Regions from separate parts of the Streptomyces sp. NPDC001544 genome, predicted to be linked through region 1. Evidence: riboswitches for the same ligand, from Rfam matches in the RefSeq annotation. Region 1 holds a riboswitch; the other holds the start of a gene.
What was found. A riboswitch is a leader RNA that binds a small molecule or an ion and turns the genes downstream of it on or off. The one in region 1 is predicted to bind cyclic di-AMP.
Positions count from the first base shown of each region.

Region 1 (7,592 bases):
GTCCCGGTTCTCGGCGTCCCGGGAGGCGGAGGTGGCGACGAACCGCAGCCGCTCGGCGCCGTGCTCCTTGATGGCCGCCGCGTACTCACGGCAGGCGGCGAAGGTCCGCTCCAGCGCCTCGGGGGCGAGCCGCCCGGTGCGGTCGACGCCCTGCCCGAGCCGCACGATGGTCATGCGCCGGTCCAGGTCGACCAGTTCGCCCGTCTCAGGGTCGGCGTCGGCGACGAGCAGGCGGATGGAGTTCGTACCGCAGTCGATCGCGGCGACGCGGGTCATGGGCGGGCCCTTCTTCGTTGGGGAGATGGTGCAGCGCCGGCCGCTGTGTCTCAGCCCGTCCGGCGCTTGAGGACGAGGCCGTTCAGGCCGAAGGGGCGTCCGGGGGCTCCGCCCCCGGACGCGGGAGCGGACCCACCGCGTCACTCGCCGTCGGCGGGAACGACGCACGGCCCCTTGCGCCACCACTGAGGCAGCATCGCGATCGCCTCGTCGCCGAGCGGGTTGACGCCCGGGCCCGCGGCCAGGGAGTGGGCGACCAGGACGTGCAGGCACTTCACCCGGTCCGGCATGCCGCCCGCGCTCGGGAAGCCCGTCAGCTCCTCGATCTCGTCGCGGCGCCGTATGTAGTCCTCGTGCGCGGCGCGGTAGGCGGCCGCGAGCTCGGGGTCGGTGGCCAGCCGCTCCGTCATCTCCTTCATCACGCCCTCGGCCTCGAGCGTGCCGATCGCCGAGGCGGCACGCGGGCACGTCAGGTAGTACAGCGTCGGGAAGGGCGTGCCGTCGGGCAGCCGCGGAGCCGTCTCGACGACGTCCGGCTGCCCGCAGGGGCACCGGTGCGCGATGGCGCGCAGCCCGCGCGGCGGCCGGCCGAGCTGCTGCTTGAAGGCCTCGACGTCGGCGTCGGTGGGCTCGGTGCGCGGGGTGGTGGGAGGGGGCGTTTCCATGCCTGTACGAAAGTCTCTCTGTCGTGTCACTGGTCGGAGGCGTCGGACTTGTCGACCCCGTCCCAGACGTTCGCGTACCAGGGGCGGTCGGCCGCCACCAGGTCGGCGCGCGCCTGCTTGGCCGCGTCGGGGTCGATCACGACGAATCCGGTCTCCCCCGGCATCACGTAGTGCAGCCGCCGCCGGATCTGCTGTTCGGCGTAGGCGTCGTCCTGCCATCGTGCCTTGAGGTCGCGCAGCTCTTCGACCCGCTGCTCGGCCTGCTGCTTCTGCCGCTGCAGATCGGCGATCTGGGCGCGCTGCGAGACGTACTGCCGCATCGGGTAGGCCAGGGCCACCACCATGGTGCAGACCACGAGGGCGAGCAGCGCGGCCCGGCTGGTGAGCCGTGAGCGGCGAGCCTGCCGTTTGGTCTGGGAGCGGTAGACCCGGGCCGCGGTCTGCTCGCCGAGCAGCCGGATCCTGGTCGCGGTGGAGAAACGGTCCCGTTCCTTCGCGGCCATCTGGCTCTCCGCCTCCCCTGGGTGCTTCCTACGTGCGTACGTCCCCGGACACGGTACGGGACCGGGTACGGGGACGTACGTACGACTGGCTGTCGCTTGACCCTGGCGGGGTCAGCCCTTGGAGATCGCGCCCTTGAACCGCGGGAACGCGCTGCGGCCCGCGTACACCGCCGCGTCGTCGAGGATCTCCTCGATCCGCAGCAGCTGGTTGTACTTGGCGACGCGCTCGGAGCGGGCCGGGGCGCCGGTCTTGATCTGGCCGCAGTTGGTGGCGACGGCCAGGTCGGCGATGGTGACGTCCTCGGTCTCGCCGGAGCGGTGCGACATCATGCACTTGAAGCCGTTGCGCTGGGCCAGCTCGACGGCGTCGAGGGTCTCGGTCAGCGAGCCGATCTGGTTGACCTTGACCAGCAGGGCGTTGGCGGTGCCCTCCTCGATGCCGCGGGCCAGGCGCTCCGGGTTGGTGACGAACAGGTCGTCGCCGACGAGCTGGACCTTGTCGCCGAGCTTGTCGGTGATGACCTTCCAGCCGGCCCAGTCGTCCTCGAACAGCGGGTCCTCGATGGAGACCAGCGGGTAGGAGGCGACGAGGTCCTCGTAGTACTCGGTCATCTCGGCGGCGGAGCGGGACTTGCCCTCGAACTCGTACTTGCCGTCCTTGTAGAACTCGGACGCGGCGACGTCGAGCGCGAGCGCGATCTGCTCGCCCGGGACGTAGCCGGCCTGCTTGATCGCCTCGAGGATGAGGTCGAGGGCGGCGCGGTTGGACTCCAGGTTCGGTGCGAAGCCGCCCTCGTCACCGAGGCCCGTGGACAGGCCCTTGGACTTCAGGACCTTCTTCAGGGTGTGGTAGACCTCGGCACCCCAGCGCAGCGCCTCGGAGAAGGACTCCGCGCCGATCGGGGCGATCATGAACTCCTGGATGTCCACGTTGGAGTCGGCGTGCGAGCCGCCGTTCAGGATGTTCATCATCGGCACCGGCAGCAGGTGCGCGTTCGGGCCGCCCAGGTAGCGGAAGAGGGGGAGGTCGCTGGCCTCGGAGGCGGCGTGGGCGACGGCGAGCGAGACGCCGAGGATGGCGTTGGCGCCGAGCGAGCCCTTGTTGTCGGTGGCGTCCAGGTCGAACATCGCCTGGTCGATCAGGCGCTGCTCGGTGGCGTCGTAGCCGACCAGCTCCGGGCCGATCTGCTCGATGACGGCGAGGACGGCCTTCTCCACGCCCTTGCCGAGGTAGCGGTTCGGGTCACCGTCGCGGAGCTCGATGGCCTCGAAGGCGCCCGTGGAGGCGCCGGACGGGACGGCGGCACGACCCGTGCTGCCGTCGTCGAGGCCGACCTCGACCTCGACCGTGGGGTTGCCTCGGGAGTCCAGGATTTCCCGGGCTACGACGACGTCGATGGACGGCACGAGCATCTCCTTCTTGGATGTGACGCTGGAAGTGCGGGGCTGTGTGCCTTGCGGCGGGGCCTTGCGACTAGAGCCTAACCGTCCCCGGGGCATCGGCAGCCGACCGACCGCCCCGTGGACACGGTGACCGTACACATTGTTCCTTGCCGGAACAAAGGGTGGGGTGAAGAGAAGCCCCGAGGGAACGAAAAACCCCGCTCCGGTGCGTACGGGGGAACACGCACCGGAGCGGGGAGCCCGTGAGGGCGGGGGCGGCCCTCACCAGGCCTCCACTGTGGGAGGCATGGTGATGAGGGCACTGTGGTTCGGGTAAGGACCAGGTGTCACTTCAGGTGCAGCTGCTGGCCCGGGTAGATGACGTTGGCGTCGTCGATGATGTCCTTGTTCAGCTGGAACAGCTTCTCCCAGCCGCCGGCGACGTGGTGCTCCGCGGCGATCGAGCTGAGGGTGTCACCCGTGACGACCTTGTACTCGCCATCGCCCTTCTCGACCTTCTTGCCGGTCGGGGTGGTGACGGTCTTCTTCGGCGTCGACCGCACCTCGGAGCGGTTGGCGGCCTGCTGGTCGGTCGAGCGGGTGGTGGTGCCGTTCGACGAGGAGCCGGCGGAGCTCGACGAGCTGCCGGAGTTGCTGGAGCCACTGGAGCTGCTGGAGCCGCTGTACGTGGCGCCGGACAGCCCCTTGCCGCAGACCGGCCAGGCACCCTTGCCCTGCGCGGCGAGGACCTTCTCGGCGATCTCGATCTGCTGGGACTTGCTGGCCTGGTTGGCCTGCGGGGCGTAGTTGGTGCCGCCGTACGCGGCCCAGGTGGAGGCGGAGAACTGCAGACCGCCGTAGTAGCCGTTGCCGGTGTTGATGGACCAGTTGCCGCCGGACTCGCACTGGGCGACCGAGTCCCACTCGGAGGCGGTGGCGGCGGAGGCGCTGCCGGACGCCATCAGCGGGGCGGCGACGGCGGCGCCGGTGACACCGGCGACAGCGATGGCGCGGACGGCCTTGGACGGACGACGGTGCTTGCCCTTGCCGGAAAACAGCATGGATCGATCCCCTCACCGACGCCTGCGAGGTGAGCTGTCGGGTTCGGGCCGGTTGAGTTGCCCGGCCGCACCTCGCGTGGTTCTCGTGCGAGACGCGGCTCCACCCCTAGCCGTTTCCGTCGGTCTGCCGACCTCCGGACCCGGCGCCTACCTTGGGTCCCCCGCTCCTGCCTACGGCGCTTGACGCGACGACTGTTCCCGGGCAGCCGCTGGCAGGATTCGGCGTTGCGGCAGCCGGGGCTCGTGTTGGCGAGCGGTCACGACCGTAGACATGCGATCCGCCGGATTTCAAAGACGATCAGGGCTTCTGAGACTCATCCCACACTTTCACCAAACCGGACAATCAAGCCTAAAACGGGGCGTCAACTACCCCTGCTTTCAACCCTTTTCGACGCTGAGTTCCAGCGTCTGACCGGCGGTGACGTTGTTCGGGTCGGTGCCGATGGCGTCCTTGTTGGCGGAGTAGAGCGCCCGCCACCCGCCCTCGAGGTCAAGGGAGTCGGCGATGGAGGCCAGGGTGTCGCCGGCGTGGACGGTGTACTCGCGTGCGGCGTGACGGCCGGAAGAGGGAGTCGCCTGGCTTTTCGTCACGTCTTCGTCCGCACTGTCGCCCCGATGGCGGCCACCACTGATCGCCCCGGTATCCACAAGGCTCCAAGAACCCCCGGTCTGCCATGAATTGTCCGAGTTGTCGACCTCGGGGCCCGCCGTGGACGAACCGCCACCGCCCTGCGCATGCCCGGAGCCGGAAGAGGCCGTCTTGCCCGACTTGCCCGAAGCGGAGGAGTCGTCCGCAGCGTCGGCACCCTTGCTCGAACTCGGCGGGGGCGAGGCGTCCGACGAGGGGCCGGAATCGGGCGACCCGGATGAACCGGACGCGGAATTCGAGGAATCGGCGGAATTCCCGGAAGTCCCGGAACCCTTCGAACCGGAGGAGTCGGTTGAACCGGATGAATCGCTTGAATGGGAGGAGTTGCCGGAATCGGATGATCCGGAGTCTCCGACGCCCGTGTCGACGTCCACCGAACCGGAATTCGACGTGAGACCGGAAAGCAGGGCACAGGTGGCCCAGGGCTTGGTGCCCAGGTCGGCGAGGATCTTCTCGGCGACCGCGATCTGCTGCGAGCGGCTGGCCTCTTCGGGGCTGGAGGCGTACTCGAGGCCGCCGTGGTTGTCCCAGTCGTCCTGGGAGATCTGCAGGCCGCCGTAGTAGCCGTTGCCGGTGTTGGCGCTCCAGGAGCCGCCGCTCTCGCACTCCGCGACCTTGTCCCACGTGGTCCCGTCGGCCGCGTGCGCGGCGGACGCGCCCATCAGCGGGATGGCGATTGCGGAGCCGGTCACTCCGGCCGCGACGAGGAGAGCCGGAGCCTGACGGGGGCGACGGTGGCGACCGTTCCCGGAGAGCATGCGGTGACCTTTCGCAAGACAGCAGTGACCCAGCGCGGCTAATGCCGTGAGGCACCGCGCTGACGAGTGAACGTATCGGCAGACGATCACTTGTCACAAGTTAATGCCGCGCAGATCACGTGAAGATCACAGAGTTGAACGCCGGTCACTTTTCGTGGTGGCCGCCCTGCTTTTCAGCCGATTGCGGGGCGGGTGTGAACTCCACGGGCAAGGTGCGCAGTCCACGCATGATCAGTCCGCCACGCCAGCGCAAATCGGTTTCTTCCACCGCGAGTCGGAGGTCGGGGACACGGGTGAGGAGGGTGGCGAGCGCGGTCTGGGCCTCCAGCCGGGCGAGCGGAGCGCCGAGGCAGTAGTGGATGCCGTGGCCGTAGCCGAGGTGCTGATTGTCACGGCGTGCGAGGTCGAGGACGTCCGGGTCGGCGAACCGCTCGGGGTCCCGGTCCGCCGCCGCCAGCACCACGAGGACGGGGTCGCCGGGTGCGATGTCCTGTCCGCCGATGGTGAGGGGCCGCGTGGCGAACCGCCAGGTGGCCAGCTCCACCGGGCCGTCGTAGCGCAGGAGTTCCTCGACGCCGGTCTCCAGGAGGTCCCGTTCGCCACGTTCGAGGGAGGTCTGCAGCCGCTGCCGCTCTCCGGGGTGGGTGAGAAGGGCGTAGGTGCCGTTGCCGATCAGGTTGACCGTGGTCTCGAAACCGGCGAACAGCAGGATGAAGGCCATGGCGGCGGCCTCGTTCTCGGTGAGGTGCTCACCGTGGTCGGAGGCGCGGATGAGACCGGAGATGAGGTCCTCGCCCGGCACCGGCTCGGCCGGGAGCGCCTCCCGTTTCTTGTGGATCAGCTCGGCGAGGTAGCCCCGCATCTTCTTCACCGACCGCGCCACCCCGCCACGCGGGCCTCCGCCGTGCCGGATCATCATCCCCGCCCAGTCCCGGAAGTCGTCCTGGTCCTCACGCGGGACGCCGAGCAGGTCGCAGATGGCGTAGATGGGGAGCGGGAAGGCGAACTCGTGGATGAGGTCGGCGGCTCCTTTCGTGACGAACCGGTCGATGAGGTGGTCGGTCAGCTCCTGCACGCGGGGCGCGAACTCGGCGACACGGCGGGGTGTGAAGGCCTTGGAGACGAGTCTGCGCAGCCGGGTGTGGTCCGGCGGATCGATGTTGAGCAGATGCGTCATCAGCTCGGCCTTGCGTTCACCGGGGATGCCGGTCTTGCCCCTGGCGTGCTCCGGCTCGTCGTGGTGCGCCGGGTTCTTGGACAGCCGCGGGTCGGCCAGGGCCTGTTTGGCGTCGGCGTACCGGGTGACCAGCCAGGCCTCCACACCGCTGGGCAGCTTCGTCCGGCGCACGGGCGCGTGCTCCCGCAGCCAGGCGTAGGCCGGGTAGGGGTTGCTGGCGAACTCCCAGCTGAACAGCTCGGGGGCGGGCGCTTCGGGGACTGCGGGGAGGTGGGGGTGGTCGCTCACCCCCTGACGGTATCCGGCTTTCCTGCCCGCGCCCGGGGCCGTGCCCCCTCGGCCGTTACTCCGCCACGCCCTCGGCGACCCGTATCGCGTCCCGGTAGGCTCGCGCGGCCGCCCGCAGTGCCGCCTCCGGGTCCACGCCGTCGGCCTCCGCCCGGACCGCCAGTGCCAGCAGGTCGTAGCCGATGCCCTCGCCCTGGGGCAGGGGCACGTCCAGACCCGCGGTGCGCACGCGGGAGGAGAGCTTCGCGGCGAGGGCGAGGCCGGGCTGGCCGAGGGGTATGCCCTCCGTCACCGAGGTGCGCTGCTTCTCGACCGCCTTGGTGCGCAGCCAGTGCTCCTTGACCTCCTCGGGCGTCTCGGCCGTCGCGTCGCCGAAGACATGGGGGTGGCGGTGGACGAGCTTGGCGACGATGCCGCCGGCCACGTCGTCGACGGAGAACGGGGCCTCGGCGTCCTCCTCGGCTATGCGGGCGTGGAAGACCACCTGGAGCAGGACGTCGCCCAGTTCCTCCCGCAGCTCCTCCCGGTCGCCCGCCTCGATCGCCTCGACGAGTTCGTACGCCTCCTCGATGCCGTACTTGGCCAGGCCCTCGTGGGTCTGCCGGGAGGACCAGGGGCACTCGGCGCGGATGCGGTCCATGACCTGGACGAGGTCGAGGAGACGGGCGCCGGGCAGGTCGTAGGAGGCGGGGAGCAGCTCCAGTTCCGGCATGGTGACGCGGCCGGTGCCGGCGAGGCGGGCCAGGCCGTCCGTGAGGTCCGGATCGCCCTCGCCCGTCGCCACGACCACCACCGTGCGGCCGCCGGCGCAGGCGTCGACGAGTTCCTGGGC
Region 1 is NZ_JBIAVN010000020.1:21,215-28,806, reverse strand. It holds gene ACFY0F_RS33975 (exopolyphosphatase) at 1-276, opposite strand, end outside; gene ACFY0F_RS33970 (DUF501 domain-containing protein) at 417-941, opposite strand; gene ACFY0F_RS33965 (septum formation initiator family protein) at 968-1,444, opposite strand; gene eno (phosphopyruvate hydratase) at 1,556-2,857, opposite strand; gene ACFY0F_RS33955 (transglycosylase family protein) at 3,175-3,888, opposite strand; cyclic di-AMP (ydaO/yuaA leader) riboswitch at 3,893-4,077, opposite strand; gene ACFY0F_RS33950 (transglycosylase family protein) at 4,267-5,295, opposite strand; gene ACFY0F_RS33945 (cytochrome P450) at 5,441-6,760, opposite strand; gene ACFY0F_RS33940 (nucleoside triphosphate pyrophosphohydrolase) at 6,816-7,592, opposite strand, start outside.

Region 2 (7,592 bases), on a different contig from region 1:
TCCCGTTCGGCCCACGATGCCCGGGTCAGCGCGCGTGGCACCGGCACGGCGGCCGTCAGGGCGACGACGCTGAGCAGGAGCAGGCAGACGGTCATGCCGGGGGCTCCGGTTCCTGGTCGGAGACAGGGACGGACGGAGGGCTGGTCCGGGTGGCGGTTCAGGTGGTGCACGCTGTTACGCCAGTATGACGCCGACGGGGCCCGGAGTCAGTCGTCATCGGCAAACACCGGCCGATCTCGATCCTCCCGGCCCCTGTTCTCACAGCGCTCCCCTGGCCGCCCCCAACACCTCGTCGTCCGCCGCACCGAGGGCCCGGGCCTCCGCCGCGAACCTGCGGGCGGGATCGGCCGGTTCGGACGGCCCGGGACGCCGCGCTGGGGCCGGCAGGGGGGCGATGCGGGTGCCCGCGCCCCGTCGGGCGCGGAACAGACCCGCGGACTCCAGCTCTCGTTCGGCCGGGCCCTCGTCCTCTCAGCAGGCCGGGCCATCGTCCCGGTCGCCAGACGGCACGGCACGGCGGGACGGGAAGGGACGGGGCAGGTGGTGCCGACCCGTATTTGTGTCAGCTGTTTGTCACGACCCGACCGCTGACCTCCCCCAGCCCCACCCGGGCCCCGTCCGCCCCGGGCGCCCACGCCGACAGCGTCACCACGTCGCCGTCCTCCAGGTAGGTCCGCTTGCCCTCCGGGAGTTCGAGCGGATCCCGCCCGTTCCAGGTCAGCTCCAGCAGCGAGCCGCGCTGCCGCTCCTCGGGTCCGCTCACGGTCCCCGATCCGTACAGGTCACCGGTGCGCAGCGACGCACCGTTCACGGTCATGTGCGCCAACTGCTGCGCGGCCGTCCAGTACATGGTGGAGAAGGGCGGCTCGGACACCGGATGGCCGTTGATCGCGATGGTGATCCGCAGGTCGTAGCCGCCGGGCTCCTCGCCGGAGTCGTCCAGGTAGGGAAGCACCGGGTGGGTCCGCTCGGGCGGCGCCACGCGCGCGTCCTCCAGGGCCTCCAGCGGGGTGATCCACGCCGACACCGACGTGGCGAAGGACTTGCCGAGGAACGGTCCGAGGGGGACGTACTCCCAGGCCTGGATGTCCCGCGCCGACCAGTCGTTCAGCAGGGTCAGCCCGAAGACGTGCTCGCGGAAGTCGCCGAGCGGAACCGGCTCGCCCCGCTGCGAGGGCACGCCCACGACGAAGCCGACCTCGGCCTCGATGTCGAGGCGGGTCGAGGGCCCGAACACAGGAGCCGGGTCCCCTGGGGCCTTGCGCTGCCCGTGCGGCCGTACGACGTCGGTGCCCGACACCACGACGGTGCCGGAGCGGCCGTGGTAACCGATCGGGAGGTGCTTCCAGTTGGGGGTCAGCGGTTCCTCGGCGTCGGGACGGAAGATGTGGCCCGCGTTCCGGGCGTGGTGCTCGGAAGAGTAGAAGTCGACGTAGTCGGCGACCTCGAAGGGCAGGTGGAGGGTCACCGAGGACAGGGAGTGGAACAGCGGTTCGATGGTCTGCCGGTGCGCGGGCACCGTCACCCAGCCGGTCAGAGCACGTCGCACGTCCGACCATGCCGTGCGTCCGGCGGCCAGCAGCGGGTTGAGGGTGGGGTGCGCGAGCAGGGAGGCGTAGGGCGAGCCGAGCGCCCGTGCCGCCGCGCCCGCGTCGAGGACATGGTCGCCGAGCCGGACACCGACGCGTCGTTCATCCGAGCCGGCCGGGGAGAAGACGCCGTAGGGGAGGTTGTGCGGGCCGAAGGGATCGCCCTCGGGGACGTCGAAGGGGAGCATGGGGTGCTGCCTCGCTCTCATCCGTGCCATCACTGCAGGCCGTTGCATGCGGTCGGGCCACACGTTACGGGTGAGTCTCGAGTCCTGGCAGTGTGCCGGGCAGGGTGGCGGATGTGTCTGATTCACCGGCCTTCCCGACGCGGCGTCCCACGGCCCGGTCACGCGCTTCGTCCGCGGGCACCGGGCCGGCCTCGCCGCGTCCGGCGAAGCACCCGGCGGCGGTGCACGGCTGAGGCCGAAAACAGCGGTGAGTTGCCGGGGCGTGGTGTCCGTATTCTCTGATCATGGCCGCACCCCCCGGAAATCCGCTCCCCGCCTTCACCCTCGTCGCGACCGATCTCGACGGAACGCTCCTGCGTGGCGACGACACCCTCTCCGACCGGTCCCTGGCCGCCCTCGCGCGTGCCGGGCACGCGGGTGCCCGGCACCTCGTGGTGACCGGACGCCCGGCACCGCGGGTGCGGCCGCTGCTCGACGACCTGGGTGGCAGGGGACTCGCGGTGTGTGCCCAGGGGGCGCAGGTGTACGACGCCGGTGCCGACCGCCTGCTGTGGTCGGTCACCCTGGACCGGGAGCTGGCCGAGACCGCGCTCGGCAAGATCGAGGCCGAGGTGGGGGAGGTGTACGCGGCCGTCGACCAGGACGGGGTGGACGGGCTCACGCTCATCGAACCCGGTTATCTGATGCCCCACCCGACGCTGCCCGCCGTGCGGGTCCGGCGGCGCGACGACCTGTGGTGCGAGCCGATCAGCAAGGTCCTGCTGCGCCATCACACACTGACGGACGACGAGTTGGCCGCCACGGCCCGCGCGGCCGTGGGCTCGCTGGCGACGGTCACCATGTCGGGACCGGGAACCGTCGAATTGCAGCCGTGCGGTGTGACCAAGGCGACCGGGCTGGCGCTGGCCGCCGACCACCTCGGGCTGAGCCCCGACAGGGCGGTCGCCTTCGGGGACATGCCCAACGACATCCCGATGTTCGACTGGGCTGCGCACGGTGTGGCCATGGCCAACGCGCACCCGGAACTCAAGGCGGTGGCCGACGAGATCACTTTGTCGAACGAGGACGACGGCATCGCCGTCGTCCTCGAAAGATGCTTCCCGTGAGGGAACCGGTCAGCCGGTCAGTACGCGCCGTACACGTTGTCGATCGAGCCGTAGCGGTGGGCGGCGTAGTTGCAGGCGGCCGTGATGTTGGCGATCGGGTCGTAGATGTTCCACGAGGTGCCGGACACGTGGTAGGCGTTGAACGTCGGGGCGATGACCTGCAGCAGGCCCTTGGACGGAGTGCCGGCGGCGGCGTTGGAGTCCCAGAGGTTGATGGCCAGCGGGTTGCCCGAGGACTCGCGCATCACGTTGCGGTAGATGCCGTTGTACGTGCCGGGGATGCCGTGCTGCGCCATGACCGCGAGCGAGTCGCGGATCCAGCCGTCCAGGTTGTTCGGGTACGTGACCGTGCTGGGCGCGGTCGTGGGCGTGGCGGCCGAGGCGCTGGTCGCGCCGGCCAGCGGCAGGGCGATCACGGCGGCCCCGGCGCCGGCGGCGGCGAGTCTGCGGGCGATGCGGGCGAAGCGGGCAGGGCGGTGCTGAGCGGCAGCAGACATGGCGAAGTTCCTCTCCGTCGCCTGCGAGGTGAGCTGTCGGGTTCGGGCTGGGAGCTGCCCGGCCGTGCCGCCCGAAGGCGGCACGACTTCACCCCGAGCCGTCCCGGGACGACGGGTGTCGCCCGGACCGGCGGCTTACCTGGGTCCCCCGCTCCTGCCGTACGCGAATGAGTTCGTCGATGGGTCTGATGGGCGGCGGCAGGATTCGGCGTCCGCCCGACGGCCGGGAACGTATGCGAGAGCACATGTCCGGAACAAGCCTTGGATTCACACAAAGTCCTAGTTGACCTTGTTCTATCGTGTATGGGGCACTTGATCCTTTGCGTCTGCCAAGCCTCAACTGGCCAGAGGTGAACGGGGAAAAGCGGTCTGGGGTGTCGGGCCCCTCCTGGTAGGCGGCGTGACCCAATTCACGAAATGGCAATCGCGGCAAATAGGGCATGAAGGGCGCGGTGCCGGTAATCCCGGCGGGCAGGGTGAGGGGAGTCGGCTGCTTTGGTCGAGGTACTCCAGTCGTACTTCCGGGTAAGCGGATAAATATCCGTCCTTATCGACCGATCGAAAACATAACGGTCGTGATCCGATAGCGCCCGGCCTGTAACGGTGGGCGCCCTCGGTGATCGAAAGCCGACCGGATACGCTGACTCGAGTGAGGGCAGCGACCTATCGACAAACCGCGTAATCGCCAGCAGACACCAGCAGACAGGAGACCCCTCGTGACCGTCGTCGGGCCATTCGGGCTGAGCGTGCGGGACCAGGCTCTGGAAGCCGATGTCCAGGCCGGATTGGCGGCTGTCGAGGAGGGTCTGCTCGAAGCCACCAAGAGTGAGGTCCCCTTCATCACCGAGGCCGCGCAGCACCTCGTGCGCGCGGGCGGGAAGCGGTTCAGGCCGCTGCTCGTGATGCTCGCGGCGCAGTTCGGGGACCCGTACGCACCCGGGATCGTGCCCTCGGCCGTCGTCGTCGAGCTCACCCACCTGGCGACGCTGTACCACGACGACGTCATGGACGAGGCCACGGTGCGCCGCGGCGTGGACAGCGCGAACGCCCGCTGGGGCAACTCCGTCGCCGTCCTCACCGGCGACTTCCTCTTCGCCCGCGCCTCGCAGATCCTCGCCGACCTCGGCCCCGAGGCCGTACGGGTGCAGGCCCTGGCGTTCGAGCGGCTGGTCACCGGGCAGATCCTGGAGACCGCCGGGCCGCAGGACGGCCGGGACCCGGTCGAGCACTACCTGGACGTGCTGAGCGGCAAGACCGGCTCGCTGGTCGCGGTCTCCTGCCGCTTCGGCGCGATGATGTCCGGGGCCGACGAGGCGGTGGTGGACGTCCTCACCCAGTACGGCGAGCGGCTCGGCGTCGCCTTCCAGCTCGCGGACGACGTCCTGGACATCGCGTCCGACTCCCACGAGTCCGGCAAGACCCCGGGCACCGACCTGCGCGAGGGCATCCCGACCCTGCCCGTGCTGCGCCTCAGGGAACGGGCGGCGAGGCTCGGGCTGGCCGAGGACGTCGCCCTGTGCCGCCTGCTCGACTCCGACCTGACCGACGACGCCCGGCACGCCGAGGCCCTCGCCGGCCTGCGCGCCCATCCCGCGCTGGAGCAGGCCCGCCGGGACACCGTGCGCTACGCGGAGGACGCGCGTGCGGCGCTGGCCCCACTGCGCGAGTGCGACGCGAAGGCGGCGCTGATGGAACTGTGCGACGCGGTGGTCCACCGGGCCGGTTAGCAGGCGCCCCGCTCACTTGTGCCCCCGACCCCTACGGGTCGGGTGGAGATCTCGCCTCCCCGTGTCATACCGCAGGCGTACGTCGAGTTGGCTCCCGGGGCTGACGCGTCCTCACGGCCGATTTGGTCAGATGGAAACCACGGAAATCACCACTCCTCACCGATTCGGGTGAGAATGGCGGCTCAGGGTGGGACCAAACGTGTGAGGACGGCCGCCGCCGACGACGGAGGTAAGGCACACATGGCACCGTACGAATCCGACGACACCACGGCCGACGACGCGATGGTCGACGACACCGCGGCCGCCGGACGCCGCAAGGCGGCCCGCTACGTCGTTCCGGTCGCGGTGGTGGGGGTGGCGGCGGCGACCATCGGGCTGGTCCCGGCGCTCGCCGACTCCGGTGACCCCGATCTGCCGAAGATCACCGCGCAGCAGCTCATAGACAAGATCGCCAAGTCGGACGTGCAGCAGCTCTCCGGCACGGTGCGGGTCAGCACCGACCTCGGTCTGCCGGATCTCGGCGGCCTGGAGAGCGGCCTGCTGTCCGGGGCCGGCCAGGGCGGCGGCGGATCGTCGGCGGACCCGCAGTCCAAGTTCACCGAGCTGCTGACGGGCAGCCACACCCTGCGCGTGGCGGCCGACGGGCCGGACCGTCAGAAGGTGTCGCTGATCGAGCGCGCCGCCGAGTACAGCCTCATCCACGACGGCAAGGACGTCTGGGGCTACGACAGCAAGTCCGACGAGGTCTACCACGGCACCGCCGAGCAGCACGGCAAGGAGCAGCGGGAGAAGACCCCCGCCACGCCGAAGGACTTCGCCGACGAGGCCCTGAAGTCCGTCGACGACACCACGTCCGTGACCGTAGACGGCACCGTCCAGGTCGCCGGCCGGGACGCCTACAAGCTGCTCGTCAAGCCGAAGCAGTCCGGCACCACGGTGGGTGCGATCAGCATCGCGGTGGACGCGAAGACAGGGATGCCGCTGAAGTTCACCCTCACCCCGGCGAGCGGTGGCGCCGCCGTGCTGGACGCGGGCTTCACCCAGGTCAGCTTCGCCAAGCCGGCTGCCTCGACCTTCCACTTCACCCCGCCCAAGGGCGCGAAGGTCACCCAGCAGGACGACGCCGGCAAGGCGCCCGGCAAGGGCTTCCCACAGCCCGGGAAGGGCGCCCCGAAGTCCGAGGGGGACCTCGCCAAGGGAGCCGACGGCTTCAAGGTCATCGGCAAGGGCTGGAACTCGATCGCCACCTTCGACAGCGGCAGCGAGGGCGGCGGCCTGCCCTCCGGTTCGGGCGGCGGCGACCTGGGCGGCTTCCTCGGCTCGATCGGCGACCACGTCACCGGCAAGTTCGGCAAGGGCACGGTGTTCTCCACCCGCCTGGTCAACGCCCTGATAACCGACGACGGCAAGGTGTACGTCGGCGCCGTGACCAAGAACGCGCTGGTGAAGGCGGCCGACGCGGCCCGGTAGGCGCCGGTCGCGCCACGCGGGTACCCGCGCACGACCGCACGCACGAGGAATCGGGGGAGCCGATGGACGAACCGTCCGCCACGGAGCCGGACACGCGGCGCACGGATGACAGTGTCATCCGCACCCGCGCGCTCACCAAGCGCTACCGTGGCGGGCAGCTCGCCGTCGACGGTCTCGACCTGACCGTCCCGGCAGGCAGCGTCTTCGGCTTCCTCGGTCCGAACGGCTCCGGCAAGACCACCACCATCCGCATGCTGATGGGGCTCATCGAGCCCACCTCCGGCACCGCCCGCGTCCTGGGACATCCCATGCCCCGGGCCACGCGCACCGTGCTCCCGCAGGTCGGCGCGCTCATCGAGGGACCGGCCCTGTACGGCTTCCTCACCGGCCGGGACAACCTGCTGCGCTACGACGCCGCCGACCCGACCGCCGATCCCCGCACCCGGCGCGCCCGCGTCGCGGCGGCACTGGACCGGGTGGGGCTGACGGCCGCCGCAGGCAAGAAGGCGAAGGCCTACTCCCTCGGCATGAAACAGCGCCTGGGACTGGCCGCCGCACTGCTTCAGCCCCGCAGACTGCTTGTCCTGGACGAGCCGACCAACGGGCTCGACCCGCAGGGCATGCGGGAGATCCGCGCCCTGGTGCGGGAACTGGCCTCGGACGGCACCACCGTGTTCCTCTCCTCGCACCTCCTCGACGAGATCGAGCAGGTGTGCAGCCATGTCGCGGTGATGTCACGCGGCCGGCTGATCACCCAGGGCACGGTGGCCGAACTGGCGGCCGGGACACGCGGGCGGCTGATGGTCACCACGCCGGATCCGGGTGAAGCGGCCCGGGTGCTCAAGGAGCAGGGGGTCGGGGACGTGGTCGTGGCCGACGACCGGGTGAGCGGTGAACCGCCCGACCGTGACCTCGCCGAGCTGAACGCGGCGCTGGTGACGGCCGGGGTGCGGGTGCGCGGCTTCGGAGTGGAACGAGCCTCGTTGGAGGACGCGTTCGTGGCGCTGACGGGGGA
Region 2 is NZ_JBIAVN010000010.1:160,881-168,472, forward strand. It holds gene ACFY0F_RS24940 (M56 family metallopeptidase) at 1-95, opposite strand, end outside; gene fahA (fumarylacetoacetase) at 563-1,777, opposite strand; gene ACFY0F_RS24950 (HAD family hydrolase) at 2,062-2,883, shown strand; gene ACFY0F_RS24955 (transglycosylase SLT domain-containing protein) at 2,901-3,380, opposite strand; cyclic di-AMP (ydaO/yuaA leader) riboswitch at 3,386-3,569, opposite strand; gene ACFY0F_RS24960 (polyprenyl synthetase family protein) at 4,097-5,107, shown strand; gene ACFY0F_RS24965 (outer membrane lipoprotein carrier protein LolA) at 5,348-6,577, shown strand; gene ACFY0F_RS24970 (ABC transporter ATP-binding protein) at 6,640-7,592, shown strand, end outside.
Region 2: it holds a riboswitch for cyclic di-AMP, as region 1 does, so the genes downstream of both, ACFY0F_RS24955 (transglycosylase SLT domain-containing protein) here and ACFY0F_RS33955 (transglycosylase family protein) in region 1, are expected to answer to the same signal.